Regions from separate parts of the Marinobacter sp. CA1 genome, predicted to be linked through region 1. Evidence: predicted binding sites of a transcription regulator. Region 1 holds the regulator's gene; each other region holds the start of a gene.

Region 1 (3,118 bases):
CGGAAGCGTCTGTCATCTTGGACAGGGCTTCCTGCTGTTCGGCATTGCGGGGATCGATCTGGAAGTTGCGAATGGCTTCGTGAAGGCTGCGGGTCAGTCGTCCGACTTCCCGATAAAGGCTCTGGTCGCGAACTTCATTCAGCTCGTTGATCAGGCCCATGGCGCGGGCGTAATCGCCGGCATTGACCTGTTCCACCAGCTCTGCGGCCTGAGTCCGAAGCTTTTCGATTACTTCCGGGTCGAGGCCCTTCTCGTCATCGTTGTTATTGCTCATAGGAGCGCGTCCGACCCGTCACTGAATTCGTTCAAAGATTTTTTCGATCTTTTCCTTGAGCACCGCTGCGGTGAATGGCTTCACCACATACCCATTCACGCCGGCCTGGGCCGCCGCGACGATCTGGTCACGCTTGGCTTCGGCGGTAACCATCAGCACTGGCAGGGTTTTGAGGTTATCGTCAGCACGCACTTCCTTGAGCAGCTCGATGCCGGTCATGCCGGGCATGTTCCAGTCGGTCACCAAGAAGTCGTACTTGCCACTCTTGAGCATCGGCAACGCGGTGTTGCCGTCATCGGCCTCGTCCGTATTGGTGAACCCGAGATCACGCAGCAGGTTCTTGATGATCCGTCGCATCGTGGAGAAGTCGTCCACGATGAGGATTTTCATGTTTTTGTCCAATGGGACCTCCAGTTAATAACACCCGGAATTCGTGGGGCCGGCAGCCGTGACCCCTCAGGATTTCGGCCTCCCGACTAAATTCTAGCAGGCTGTCGGGATTACACCCTGTATTGTGTTGTCTTTCACCGACTTGTAAAGCATCTGTTACCAAATTCTACACAGATTGTCGGGTTATTCGGCACCGGCCATGATCAGTATCAATCCCGCCGCAGATGGCCACTGGCAAGGGATCTAGTGTCCCGCGTCAGCTTTCTGCCAGTCCGACAGACGGGCCCGCAGCCGCATCGCCGCCTGACTGTGAATCTGGCTGACCCGGCTTTCGCTTACGCCCAGGACCGCACCAATTTCCTTCAGGTTCAGCTCTTCCTGGTAGTAAAGACTCAGCACCAGCTTTTCTCGCTCCGGCAGCTCTTCGATGGCACCCGCCAGGCTGTGGCGGAAGGCATCCGAGGTGATGCCCTGCAGCGGATTGTCAGAACCGTCTGACTCCTCTATCGGCACCTCACCGGATTCATTGAGTTCATCGAGACTGAAAAGTCGCCCGCTGCTGGCGTCGTTGAGGCAGGCGTGGTAGTCGGCCAGACTCATATCGAGCTCGGCTGCCACTTCCACGTCCTGCGCTTCCCGGCCTTCGCGGGACTCCACCGCCTTGATGGCTTCGGCGACACGTCGGGCGTTGCGATGAACCGAACGTGGCACCCAGTCGCCCTTGCGTATTTCATCAACGATGGCGCCACGAATTCGGATGCCGGCGTAGGTTTCAAACGATGCGCCCTTGGTGGACTGGTACTTCTGGGCAGCTTCCAGCAGGCCGATCATGCCCGCCTGCATCAGGTCATCCAGTTGCACGGAATCTGGCAACCGGGCCAGCAGGTGAAGCGCGATCTTCTTGACCAACGGGGCATGTCGCTCAACCAGTTGATGGGCCTGCCCGGCGCCGGTGCGATGGTATAATCCCAGGTTCTTCGCCAATGTCATGTAACCAGCTTACCAGTGACGGTGGATAAATCAGACCTCAACGAGCCGTTCGACAAAAAACTCCAGGTGCCCGCGGGGAGAGGACGGCAGTGGCCAATTGTCCACCTGCTCGGCCAGCGCCTTGATGGCCAGGGAGGCCTTGGCTCGGGGATAGGCATCAAGCACGGCCCGCTGTCTCTGCACGGCTTTTTTAACGGCTTCGTCGTAGGGCACTATTCCCGTGTATTGTAGCGCGACATCGAGGAAACGTTCGGTTACCCGGGCGAGTTTTCCGAACAGGTGTCGCCCTTCCTGCTCATTGCGAACCTGGTTGGCCAGGATGCGGAAGCGGTTGATGCCGTAATCGCGGTTCATCAGTTTGATCAGGGCGTAGGCATCGGTGATCGACGTAGGCTCGTCACAGACTACCAGCAGCAGCTCTTGGGAGGCCCTCAGGAAGCTCACCACCGACTCGGAAATGCCGGCTGCGGTGTCGACGATGAGCACGTCGATCTGGTCCCCCAGCTCACTGAACGCATTGATCAGGCCGGCATGCTCCAGCGGTGACAGTTGGGTCATCTTCTGGGTACCGGAGGATGCCGGCACGATCTTGATGCCGCCTGGGCCATCTACCAAGACATCGCGGAGATCGCACTCACCATTCAACACGTCGGACAGATTGTTGTTGGCGGTAATACCCAGCAAAACGTCGATGTTGGCAAGCCCCAGATCGGCATCCAGCAAAACCACCCGGCGCCCCTTCTGGGCCAACGCGATGCCAAGGTTCACCGAGACATTGCTCTTGCCGACGCCGCCCTTGCCACCTGTAACCGCGATCACCTGAACCGGATGTGATTTGCTCATATTGTGTCTTGTCTCTTGCCCATCAGTGTCCGGCACCCACGGATGCCGATGACTGGTTTACTTGAATACTGACTACGGTCGACGCCGGCAACGGCTCAGGCGCCCTCGGCCACCACCGTATCCCGCTGTACCTGCTTGAGCCGTTCCACACCCTGGCGGACCAGGGTCGCCGGTTCGGCGTGGTGCAGGTCGTCCGGTATCTTCTGGCCATCGGTATAATAGGCCACCGGCAGCCCCGTCTCCATGGCAAACCCCAGGGATTCCCCCAGCGTCAGCGCTTCGTCCAGCTTGGTAATTACGCAACCGGCAAGATCCGCCATCTTATAGCAATGCCAGACGGATTTCATAATACGGGGCTGGCTGGTGGCGGACACCACCAGGTGCGGGCGAATCGGATAATCACTGCCCGCCAGTTCCGCCAGCTGCTGCTGATAGCCCTTGTCGCCCTGGTTAAGGCCGGCGGTATCGATCAGCACCAGATGACGGTCTGACAGCTCCGCCAGAATATCGTCGAGGGAATGCCGGTCATCCACTACCCGAACCGGCACGTTGAGGATGCGCCCGAACACGAACAGCTGTTCATGGGCGGCGACCCGGAAGCGGTCAGTGGTCACCAGCGCC
Region 2 (3,118 bases), 1.1 Mb from region 1:
TACGGATGGGGGAGTGTAAGCGTATGCCTTTGGTTATTTTCCTTTTGGCGTACCTGATCCGGCGACGCCTGGACATTACGGGCCGCCTGGACGGTGAGCAGGGTTTCTCTCAGCTCTGCCATCGCCTTGGTGGGCAGGCGCATCCGGCGGCAGGCAACTATCTGCCTGGATTGCTGGCGGTGGCGCTGGTGACGCTGCTGCTGTTCTATCTCGACTGGATGGCCACCTGGCAAGGATGGCCGGCGGTACTGTATCCCCTGGAGCTTGGGTTGCTGCTGGTGCTGATGGGCCTGCCTGGCTGGAAAGGCCGGCTGGAGGTGTACAGCGATGCCTGGCAGCGGGGGGACATGCAGGCGGCCTGGCATCACGTTCGCGATTGCCTGCCGGCCAGTGAGCGTGGTCAGGCCAGTTCCCCGGATCAGATGCACCGGTCGCTGTGCCATCGCTTCATGATGACCGTCTTCGAGCGCTATTTCCTGGTGGCGTTCTGGTTCGTGCTTGGTGGCATACCGCTGGCATTTCTTGCCCGCGCCCTAGTGGCGCTGCGGGATCACTGGCCGGATGCGGAAGCCCGGTCCCGCTTCAGTTTGTTGGTGGAGGTGATGGCCTGGTTGCCGGTGCGGTTGCTATCGCTGAGTTTTGGGGTTGCCGGGGATCTGTCGGGGTGGCTGCGCTCTGGCCGTCAGTATCTGGGCCGGCCAGCGGTGTCGGCATCTGCTGTACTGGCGGCGGGCGCCAGCAGTGCTCTGACTGGGTTTGCCCTCGACCCGCAGCGGTTCTCCGAGTTGCACCCCGATGAGTGGCTCCAGTTCGGCGGCCGCAGTCTTAAGGCCATCCGTGATCTGCTCAACCGCAGCATGCTGGTCTGGGTCTGCCTGTTGGCACTGCTGGTCATTATTGGCGTGGTGTAGTGGTTTGTATGGTGGTTTGTGCACTGGCCAGCAGCCAGCTAAAAAGAATGCACGCAGGATGGGTGCCGCCAGGATTGTCCTGGCTCAATTGCGCTTACGGTGCGGCTGGTATGCTGAACAACAGAAGTCATTGCTTTTCGCACTTATTACAGCAAATACAAAACTTTGTCGAAAATTTACAATGTATTTCGCTCAAGATCTGCGACAATCCGGCGATATACAAATAAATAACAATAATCCAGACACGCCCTGGGGAGTTAATTCGTGAAGAGACTCATCTTTCCTGCTGTCTCCCTGATGAACCGCCTGCCGATGTTCTACAAGTTCGGCCTCATCAGTATTCTCTTCCTGCTACCGATTGGTGGCCTTGCCTATCTGGTTGTCAGTGAGCTCAACCAATCCCTCGATACCCTGACCCGTGAACAGGAAGGCCTTGCCCAACTGCGTCAGGTCGACAGCCTGGTCGATGCGGCCTACCGCTTCCGGGATTTTCGCTCGGGCGGCAAGATCAAGAACGACGATGGCCTGCTTGCGCTGTCTGAAGAAGCCGCCGGCACCATTGATGAGGTGTTTGCCGGACTGCTTGCCAGTGACGTGCAGTTTGACGGTGACGGCGACTGGCGACAGCAGGTCACCGAACTGGAAGCGGCCTGGCGCCAGCTCCGCGAGGAAGACAGTTACCAGGGCAACATTGCGCCGCAGTTCAACTATTATCAGGAGTTTGTTCAGAAAGCGCGGGCGCTGTTGTCTGCAACCCTGGAGATCTCCGGACTGGGGCACGATGTTTCCCGCGAGAACCTGGCGCTGCTCAAGCTGGTGGAGGAGTCCACCCAGGACGCTCGCAGCGCCATGGGCAAGGCCCGGGCCTATGGGGCCTATGCCTTGATTGAAGGGCAGGTGGGCTATGCCCTCAGTGATGCCCTGAACGAAGTCTTCGACGAGCTCACCAACCGTCAGGCACTGCTGGGGCCGGTACTGAACGTGGCCACCAGTGCGTCGGACCAGTTGGCGGCTGAGGCCGAGTTGCTGGCTTCCGTCAGCAATGGCCTGACCGAAGTGCGGGATACGCTCGATACCAACGTCATCGTGCCGATGCGACTGGAGATGCCCTGGCGGGACTTCAACCAGGTGGTGGGGCGCCAGTTCCAGTCCATCGACCGTCTCCATGCCCGTATTTTCGACATAGTGGCAGGCAATCTCGAGCAGCGCCTGGCGGCGGAGCAGCGGCAACGAAACCTGATCTTCCTGGCGCTGGCCGCGGTGTTGCTGGTGGTGGTGTACCTCTACATTGGCTTCTTTGTTTCGGTACGGACGGCGATCAACCGCTTCAGCGACGCGGCCCGTACCGTGGCGGCCGGGGATATGACGGTGACCATCCGGCTCGACAACCGCGATGAACTGGGTGAGCTGACGTCCGAGTTCAACAACATGACCAGCAAGATGGCGGATCTGATCCGCTCGGTTTCTGCCACCACCAGCGACGTTGATCGTCAGGCCAGCCGGGTGCATGAAACCGCGACCATGAACAGCGAGGCGTCGGCGCGGCAGATGGATGAAACCACCCAGATCACCGATGCCATGCAGCAGATGGTCGGCGCGGTGCAGGAGGTGGCGGAGAGCGCCATGCGGGTGTCTGACAGCGCCGGCAGCGCCGAGCAGGATACTGAAATCGGGCGCCAGGTGGTGGCCGATACGGTCGAGACCATCAACCGCCTCGCCGGCGAGATCAACGGTGCGGTGGCGGTAATCAATCGGGTGTCTGAGGACAGTGGCAGCATCAGCCAGGTGCTGGTGGAGATCAAGGCCATTGCGGAGCAGACCAACCTGCTGGCTCTCAACGCCGCTATCGAGGCGGCCCGGGCGGGCGAGCAGGGACGTGGCTTTGCGGTTGTGGCGGATGAGGTTCGCTCGCTGTCCCAGCGCACCCACAAGTCGACGGAAGAGATCGAGGGGATGATTTCCCGGTTGCAGAACGGTGTCAAAGACGCCGTGGATGCCATGACCAACAGCCACGAAGTGACCGAGGCCACGGTGGCCAAGTCCTCGGAGGTGACCGAGGCACTGGATCGGATCACCCGGGGCATCGCGGCCATCGTCGATATGGGGCACCAGATTGCCCAGGCCGCTGAGGAACAGTCGGCGGTGACCAAGAACGTCAACGTCAACGTGGAGCAGATTGGCACCCTTGGCCAGCGCACGGCCGCCAA
Region 3 (3,118 bases), 150 kb from region 1:
ATGGCACCGACCGCAGACGAGATCTGATCGCGGTCAGCTCAGGCTGACACCATCGTGTGGTACACAAAAGGCGGGTGACGACAGTCCCCGCCTCAGACTGCTGACAAACCCTCGCCATGGTAGCGGGGGGTTGTTGTAATTGGGCCAGCGACTTTCCAGAGGCTGCCCCATGCTCAAAGAGCCCTCCCCACAACAACACGAACTCGAGATGGTCTGTCTCGAGTCCCTGGTTCCTGAAACCCATCTGCTTCGCTCAATCGATCACGCCATTGATTTCGAGTTCATTCGTGAGCGTGTACGGCACCTGTATTGCGCAAACAACGGCCGCCCGGCCCTTGATCCGGTGGTGTTGTTCAAGATGCTGTTTCTGGGCTACCTGTTCGGTATCCGCAGTGAGCGGCAGCTGGTGCGGGAGATTCAGGTCAATGTGGCCTACCGCTGGTTCCTGCGTTTCAACCTGACCGACAAGGTGCCAGATGCCTCCACGCTGAGCCAGAACCGCCGTCGTCGCTTTCATGACAGCCACATCTATCAGGAGATCTTCGATGAGATCGTGCTTCAGGCCATGAGGTACGGCCTGGTTGGTGGCGAAGTGCTCTACACCGACAGCACCCACCTCAAGGCCAACGCCAACAAGAACAAGTACGACCTGGCACAGGCGGAAGTGAAGGTGGTGGATTACCTGGAGAGTTTGGAGCAGGCGATCGAGAGCGACCGCAAGGCTCATGGCAAGCAGCCGCTGAAAACGAAGCTGTCCGAGCAGCCGCCCAAAATGAAGGACACCAAGGTGAGTCGTACCGACTCGGACAGCGGTTACATGGTGCGGGAAGGGAAACCCAAGGGCTTCTTCTATCTGGACCACCGGACGGTGGATGGGCGTCATGCCATCATCACAGACAGTTACGCGACCCCGGCCAATCTCCATGACAGCCGGCCTTACCTCGATCGGTTGGACCGCCAGCGAGAACGCTTCGGTTTTGACGTCTGGGGTGTGGGGTTGGATGCGGGGTACTACACGGCGGGTCTCTGCAAGGGCCTGGAAGACCGGGGCATCTATGGCGTGATGGGCTACCGACGCCCCAACAAGCCCAAGGGCTATCTCCCCAAGCGCGCCTTCACCTATGACCCGGAAACCAATACCTATCGCTGCCCCGAGGGACAGTTGCTGATCTACGCCACCACCAACCGGCAGGGCTACCGGGAGTACAAGTCCAACCCGGTTCACTGCAAAGACTGCCCGCTACTTGGTCAGTGCACGCGCAGCGCTAACCACGTCAAGGTGCTCACCCGCCACGTTTGGCAGGACAGCAAAGAACGAGTCGACCAAAACCGGTTAACGCCTTGGGGCAAGGCGCTATACAAACGACGGCAAGAGACGGTGGAGCGCTCGTTCGCGGATGCCAAGCAGTTGCATGGCCATCGCTATGCTCGATTGCGAGGGCTGTCAAAGGTCCGCGAGCAATGTCTGTTGGCTGCGACTGCCCAGAATATGAAGAAGATCGCGCAGCTCCTGGCGCGTATTTTGGGGCTGAAATCGCTTGCAGCACTGGTCTTACAGGCGTCTATCCTGGCATGGACTCAAAAACGGGTTGATAGGAAGTATCGACGAGGAAGGCTGACTCAAGCGACCGTCGGCTGAAAACAGAACCACCAAATGCAACAAACCCCGGAAAACCGGGGTTTGTCAGCAGTCTGAGGCGGGTGACGACAGTCCCCGCCTTTTTCTTTGCGTTACTTCCCCTTCCTGTTTCAGACCTTTTTGGCTCGGCCGCGCAAGGTTTTGCAATATCTGACATTTGCCTGCCCTTGACCTGATCTATATCAGGTTGAAAATTGACGCATATCTATAAAGTTTTTCGTCATAACGCCGTCTATGTTTAGTAGGTCGCCCAAAAAAACGATGAGAGGCGAGCTCTTACAATAATCACCACGCCGCCCGGAACCGGCGGACAGGCTAATGGGTCACCATGAAAAAACACTATTCCATCCGTTTTCTCCTGCTTGCCGCCCTGGCGGTGGCGTTCTCCCTGGTACTGGTCTTCACGGTGCTGTACAGCGCCCAGGCCCAGCGTGCCCACCTGGAGGATTACACCCATCGCTACGTCGACGGCCTGGCCAAGTCCTACTTTGATGCCCTCAACACCATGATGGTGACCGGCACCATTGGTAACCGGGCAATGTTGCGGGAGAAGGCCATGGCCTCGGAGGACGTGCTGGACGTGCGGGTGATCCGCAGTGATCAGCTTAACGCCATGTACGGGGCCGGCACCAAGGCTGAGCAACAGCGCGGAGAGCTGGGCGAACGGGCGCTGGCCGGAGAGCGGGTGGAAGAGTACTCCAGCAACGATCAGGGCCGGATCTACACCCTGATCGAACCGGTGATCGCCCGGGAGAACTACCAGGGTGTGAACTGCCTGGGCTGCCACCAGGCCCAGGACGGCGATGTCCTGGGGGCGATCCGGGTGGACTACTCGCTGGCCGAAAGTGATGCCCGACTGAACCAGCAACTGCTCACCAGTGGCAGCATTCAGGTGTTGATTTTCGTGGGCGCCTTCGCCCTGACCACGCTGGTGCTGGGGCGTTTGGTGTTCTCCCGGTTGCGTCGGTTGCGGGACCGGATGGACGAGATTTCCTCCAACTCCGATCTCACCATCGAACTGGACGTTACCCGCAACGATGAGATTGGCCTGGTGTCACAGTCCTTCAACCGCATGATGACCCGCATTCGTGACAGTATGCACACGGTGCTGGACAACGCCCGTCAGGTGGAAGAAGCGGCCCGCAGTATTGCGGAGAAATCCGACACCACCGAGCGGGAGGTGCTGGCGCAGAAAGACAACACCGACCAGGTTGCCAGTGCCACCACCGAGATGGCGGCGTCCGCGGTACAGGTGCGGGAAAATGCCATCAACACCGCCCGCAAGTCGTCAGACACCGCTGAATCTGCCAACACTGGCGAACGTCTGGCCCGTACCGCGGTGGAAGGCATACAGGCTCTGAACGGCGAAGTGCAGGCCGGCGCCCAGCGTATTGAGGAGCTGGATGAGCGCACCAGCCGCATGAACGATATGTTGGAAGTGATATCCACCATTGCCGACCAGACCAACCTGCTGGCCCT
Region 4 (3,118 bases), 1.3 Mb from region 1:
TGTTGATGCGCTCGATGGCGCCATTGTACAACAACTGGATCAACCGGTGCGGATCAGCATCGGTGATGCTGGTCTGGGTATTGATACGCTGGTACTGTTGAAGCCCCTTCATCGTTACCTCTCCAAATTCACTCGGTTAACCGTTGCCGCCGCTTTGCTGGGGCGCAAGGGACGCCAGCTGCTGACTCACAAAATCACCGGTACTGTTAAGCTGGGCAATCAGCGAGTCCGCTGCGGAAAACTGGGAAACCAGTCGCTCCCGATAGGTTTCCATCCTTAGATCCAGATTCAGCCGCTTGTCCTCAATGTCTTCCAGAGACTTATTCAGACCGTCGGTACGGCTGGCCAGTGTGCCATCACTGCCCAGATGGGTCTCCAGAACATCCAGTGCCTTGGTAGCGATCCCATCAACACCGTCTTCCGCACCAAACAGTGCAGCGACGGAATCGGGGTACTCGTCCAGCTTCTCCTTGAAGACCTCTTTATCAAATTCCAGTTTACCGCTGTCCGGGTCGGTCTTGATACCGATATCCGCCAACATCCGCACCGGGCTGTCCTCTAGGCCTTCTGGCACGTCCACCAGCAGGTTACGCAGGTCCCGCTGGATGGAGCGGATCGCCGAGTCCCCGGTTAACACGCTGCCCTGCTCAGTTTCAGCGTTATAGCCCGATGCCTTTTTAACAATATCCTGAAAGGCGTTGTACTTGTCGACAAACGCCTGCATCCGATCAGCGACCTCATCCGGGTTCTCCGTCACGCTGATGGTGGATGTGCCCGTTGACTTCAACTCGAACGTCGCCCCGTCGACGACCCCCTCCACCGAATTGCTGGAACGGCTGATGGCAATGCCGTTGACTTCCAGCAGCGCGTCCTTGGCCGCCACGGTTTCATTCATGTTGGACGCCGAGCCGTTGAAGGCGAGCTGGGACAGCCCACTGGCGTCGGTGTCGCTGCCGTCACCGTCACCGGAAACGGACACTTCGATGGCATTGTCCAGCCCGGACTCCTCAGAGGACATTACCAGGCGGAAGCCTGACCCGGTGTCGACGACGCCTGCGGACACACCGGCGCCCGCATCGTTAATGGCTTCGGCAATGCCTTCCAGGGTGTTGTTGGAGCTGTCTATGGTGATGTCGGTGGACTCACCGCCAACATTGATGGTCAGCGTACCGGTACCAACCGCGGTAGTATCCCGATCAGCAAAGTCATTGGAAGCGAGCGATTGCGCCTGGGCCAACTGGGTGACGTTGATGTTGTAGCTGCCGCGGATGATTTTGCTCTGATCGACATCGAGACCAACCACGTTTTCGTCACTCGACGCCGCCGTAAAAGCCCGAAGACCATCCGGCTTGCTAAGCGCCTCCAGAGGTGATTTCAGGCCTTCCAGAGCGCTGCGAAGGGCACCGTAGGCGGAAATCTTGGTTTCATACAGCTGCTGGTTACGATCCAGCCGGGCCTGTGTCGGCGTGCGCTCGGCAGCGACCAGCTGGTCGACCAAATCCATGCTGAACAGCCCGGACCCGGCTCCCAGTGAAGTGATACCTGCCATGCCTGTACCTCCCGACGTCGTCGTCTTCTTGATCAGCTAATCCGTGTATCGGCACCTGGCGGCAAAACTTTACCGCCCCAACTGCATTCCTTGCCGTTCCATGTTGTGCGCCGTTGAGCAGGCCGGCAATCTCCCGCCCATTTTTCGGCGGATTGGTCAGACCTTGATGTCAAACAGCGTCAATGGTTCGTCCTGCTGCAATTTCTCGGCCAACCTCATAGCAACTTCATCCGGAATCTGCCGGATAACCTCATCGGTCTGCCGGTCCATGACTTTCACCACCGTCTTGCCGGAATCGTCATCGACAGAGAACCGCAGGTCACGCTGGACACTCTGCACGTAATCGTTCAGTCGGGAGACCGCTTGGTCGACCCGCTCACTGTCCTGTTCCTGCTCTGCGGCCCGCTTCTCCTGCGCGACAGCCTGCTCGCGTGCAACGGCAGCTGCTGACGCCGCTGATGCATTTGAGGGTTGCTCTGAAGCCGTCGATCCCTTCTGAGGCGACCTCACACCAGCTTCCGCCGTACCGGCATTGCTGGCGCGGGAAGACTCCCCGGAGGACTGAACCATCTTCAGATCCAGGTTGTTTAAACCCACTTCGTTCATAGCACACCCCGCTATTCCCTAACGGCAAAAGACCGGCCTATCCCACTGGACAGGCCGGTCAATTTTAACCCGTTACCCGGCCTCGATTACTGAAGCAGGGACAGGACCTGGTTCGGACGGGCGTTTGCCTGTGCCAGAACCGAAATACCAGCCTGTTGGAGCACGTTCGCTTTTGCCAGCTTAGCACTCTCGGCGGCAAAGTCCGCGTCGAGAATTCGGCTGTTGGCAGCGCTGGCGCTCTCGATGTTGGTGGCCAGGTTGTTAATGGTACTCTCGAACCGGTTCTGCAACGCACCGAGGTCGGAGCGGAAGGAGTTTACGGTATCGATGGCAGTGTCCAGGGTTGCCAGCGCACTGGAAGCGCCAGATGCGTCGGAAATATCAACACCGTCAACACTAAGGCCGGTGTCACTCATATCCTGGTTAAAAGCGAAGGTAATGGTCTCGCCAGACTGGGTACCGACCTGGAAGCTTACTGCGTTACCACTGTTCAGACTGCCATCGAGTACGGACTGACCGTTGAACTTGGTTTCAGAGCTGATCCGACCAATCTCACTCAACCGCTGAGTCACCTCATCCTGCAGCAACGCACGATCATCATCGGTCAACGAGCCGTTGGCCGCCTGCACCGCCAGCTCACGGATACGCTGGAGGTTGTTGATGGTTTCATCCAGACCACCTTCAGCGGTCTGCGCCATGGAAATGCCGTCGTTGGCGTTACGCTGGGCGACTGTCAGGCCACGAATCTGGGTATCGAACCGGGTCGAAATAGCCAGACCAGCAGCGTCGTCCTTGGCTGAGTTGATACGCAGGCCGGAAGACAGACGGGTCAGAGACTCGTTGGACAGGCTCTGGGAACGGTTCAGCTGGTTCTGAGCACTGATGGAAGCAATGTTGGTGTTGATACCGAGAGCCATAATGCATCTCCTCAAACAATTCAGGTATTGGTAAGAGGTCTGGCGC

The links. Region 1 encodes FliA, which starts transcription of late flagellar genes. Its sites were predicted from a motif close to CTAAAGTTTNNNNNNNNNNNGCCGNTAA; they were not measured.
Region 2: a site for FliA is predicted at 1,103-1,130, ahead of J2887_RS13010 (methyl-accepting chemotaxis protein). Genes of this name have one in related genera too.
Region 3: a site for FliA is predicted at 1,847-1,874, ahead of J2887_RS07475 (methyl-accepting chemotaxis protein). Genes of this name have one in related genera too.
Region 4: a site for FliA is predicted at 1,595-1,622, ahead of fliD (flagellar filament capping protein FliD). Genes of this name have one in related genera too.

The regions. Positions count from the first base shown of each region.
Region 1 covers NZ_CP071785.1:1,750,625-1,753,742, reverse strand. Annotated here, with positions in the region: gene J2887_RS08105 (protein phosphatase CheZ) at 1-274, opposite strand, end outside; gene cheY (chemotaxis response regulator CheY) at 293-676, opposite strand; gene J2887_RS08095 (RNA polymerase sigma factor FliA) at 908-1,654, opposite strand; gene J2887_RS08090 (MinD/ParA family protein) at 1,685-2,497, opposite strand; gene flhF (flagellar biosynthesis protein FlhF) at 2,593-3,118, opposite strand, start outside.
Region 2 covers NZ_CP071785.1:2,849,435-2,852,552, reverse strand. Annotated here, with positions in the region: gene ampD (1,6-anhydro-N-acetylmuramyl-L-alanine amidase AmpD) at 1-19, shown strand, start outside; gene J2887_RS13015 (histidine kinase) at 24-911, shown strand; gene J2887_RS13010 (methyl-accepting chemotaxis protein) at 1,176-3,118, shown strand, end outside.
Region 3 covers NZ_CP071785.1:1,598,198-1,601,315, forward strand. Annotated here, with positions in the region: gene J2887_RS07465 (acyl-CoA dehydrogenase C-terminal domain-containing protein) at 1-27, shown strand, start outside; gene J2887_RS07470 (IS1182 family transposase) at 170-1,639, shown strand; gene J2887_RS07475 (methyl-accepting chemotaxis protein) at 1,968-3,118, shown strand, end outside.
Region 4 covers NZ_CP071785.1:3,030,317-3,033,434, forward strand. Annotated here, with positions in the region: gene fliS (flagellar export chaperone FliS) at 1-112, opposite strand, end outside; gene fliD (flagellar filament capping protein FliD) at 137-1,549, opposite strand; gene J2887_RS13840 (flagellar protein FlaG) at 1,706-2,155, opposite strand; gene J2887_RS13845 (flagellin) at 2,242-3,072, opposite strand.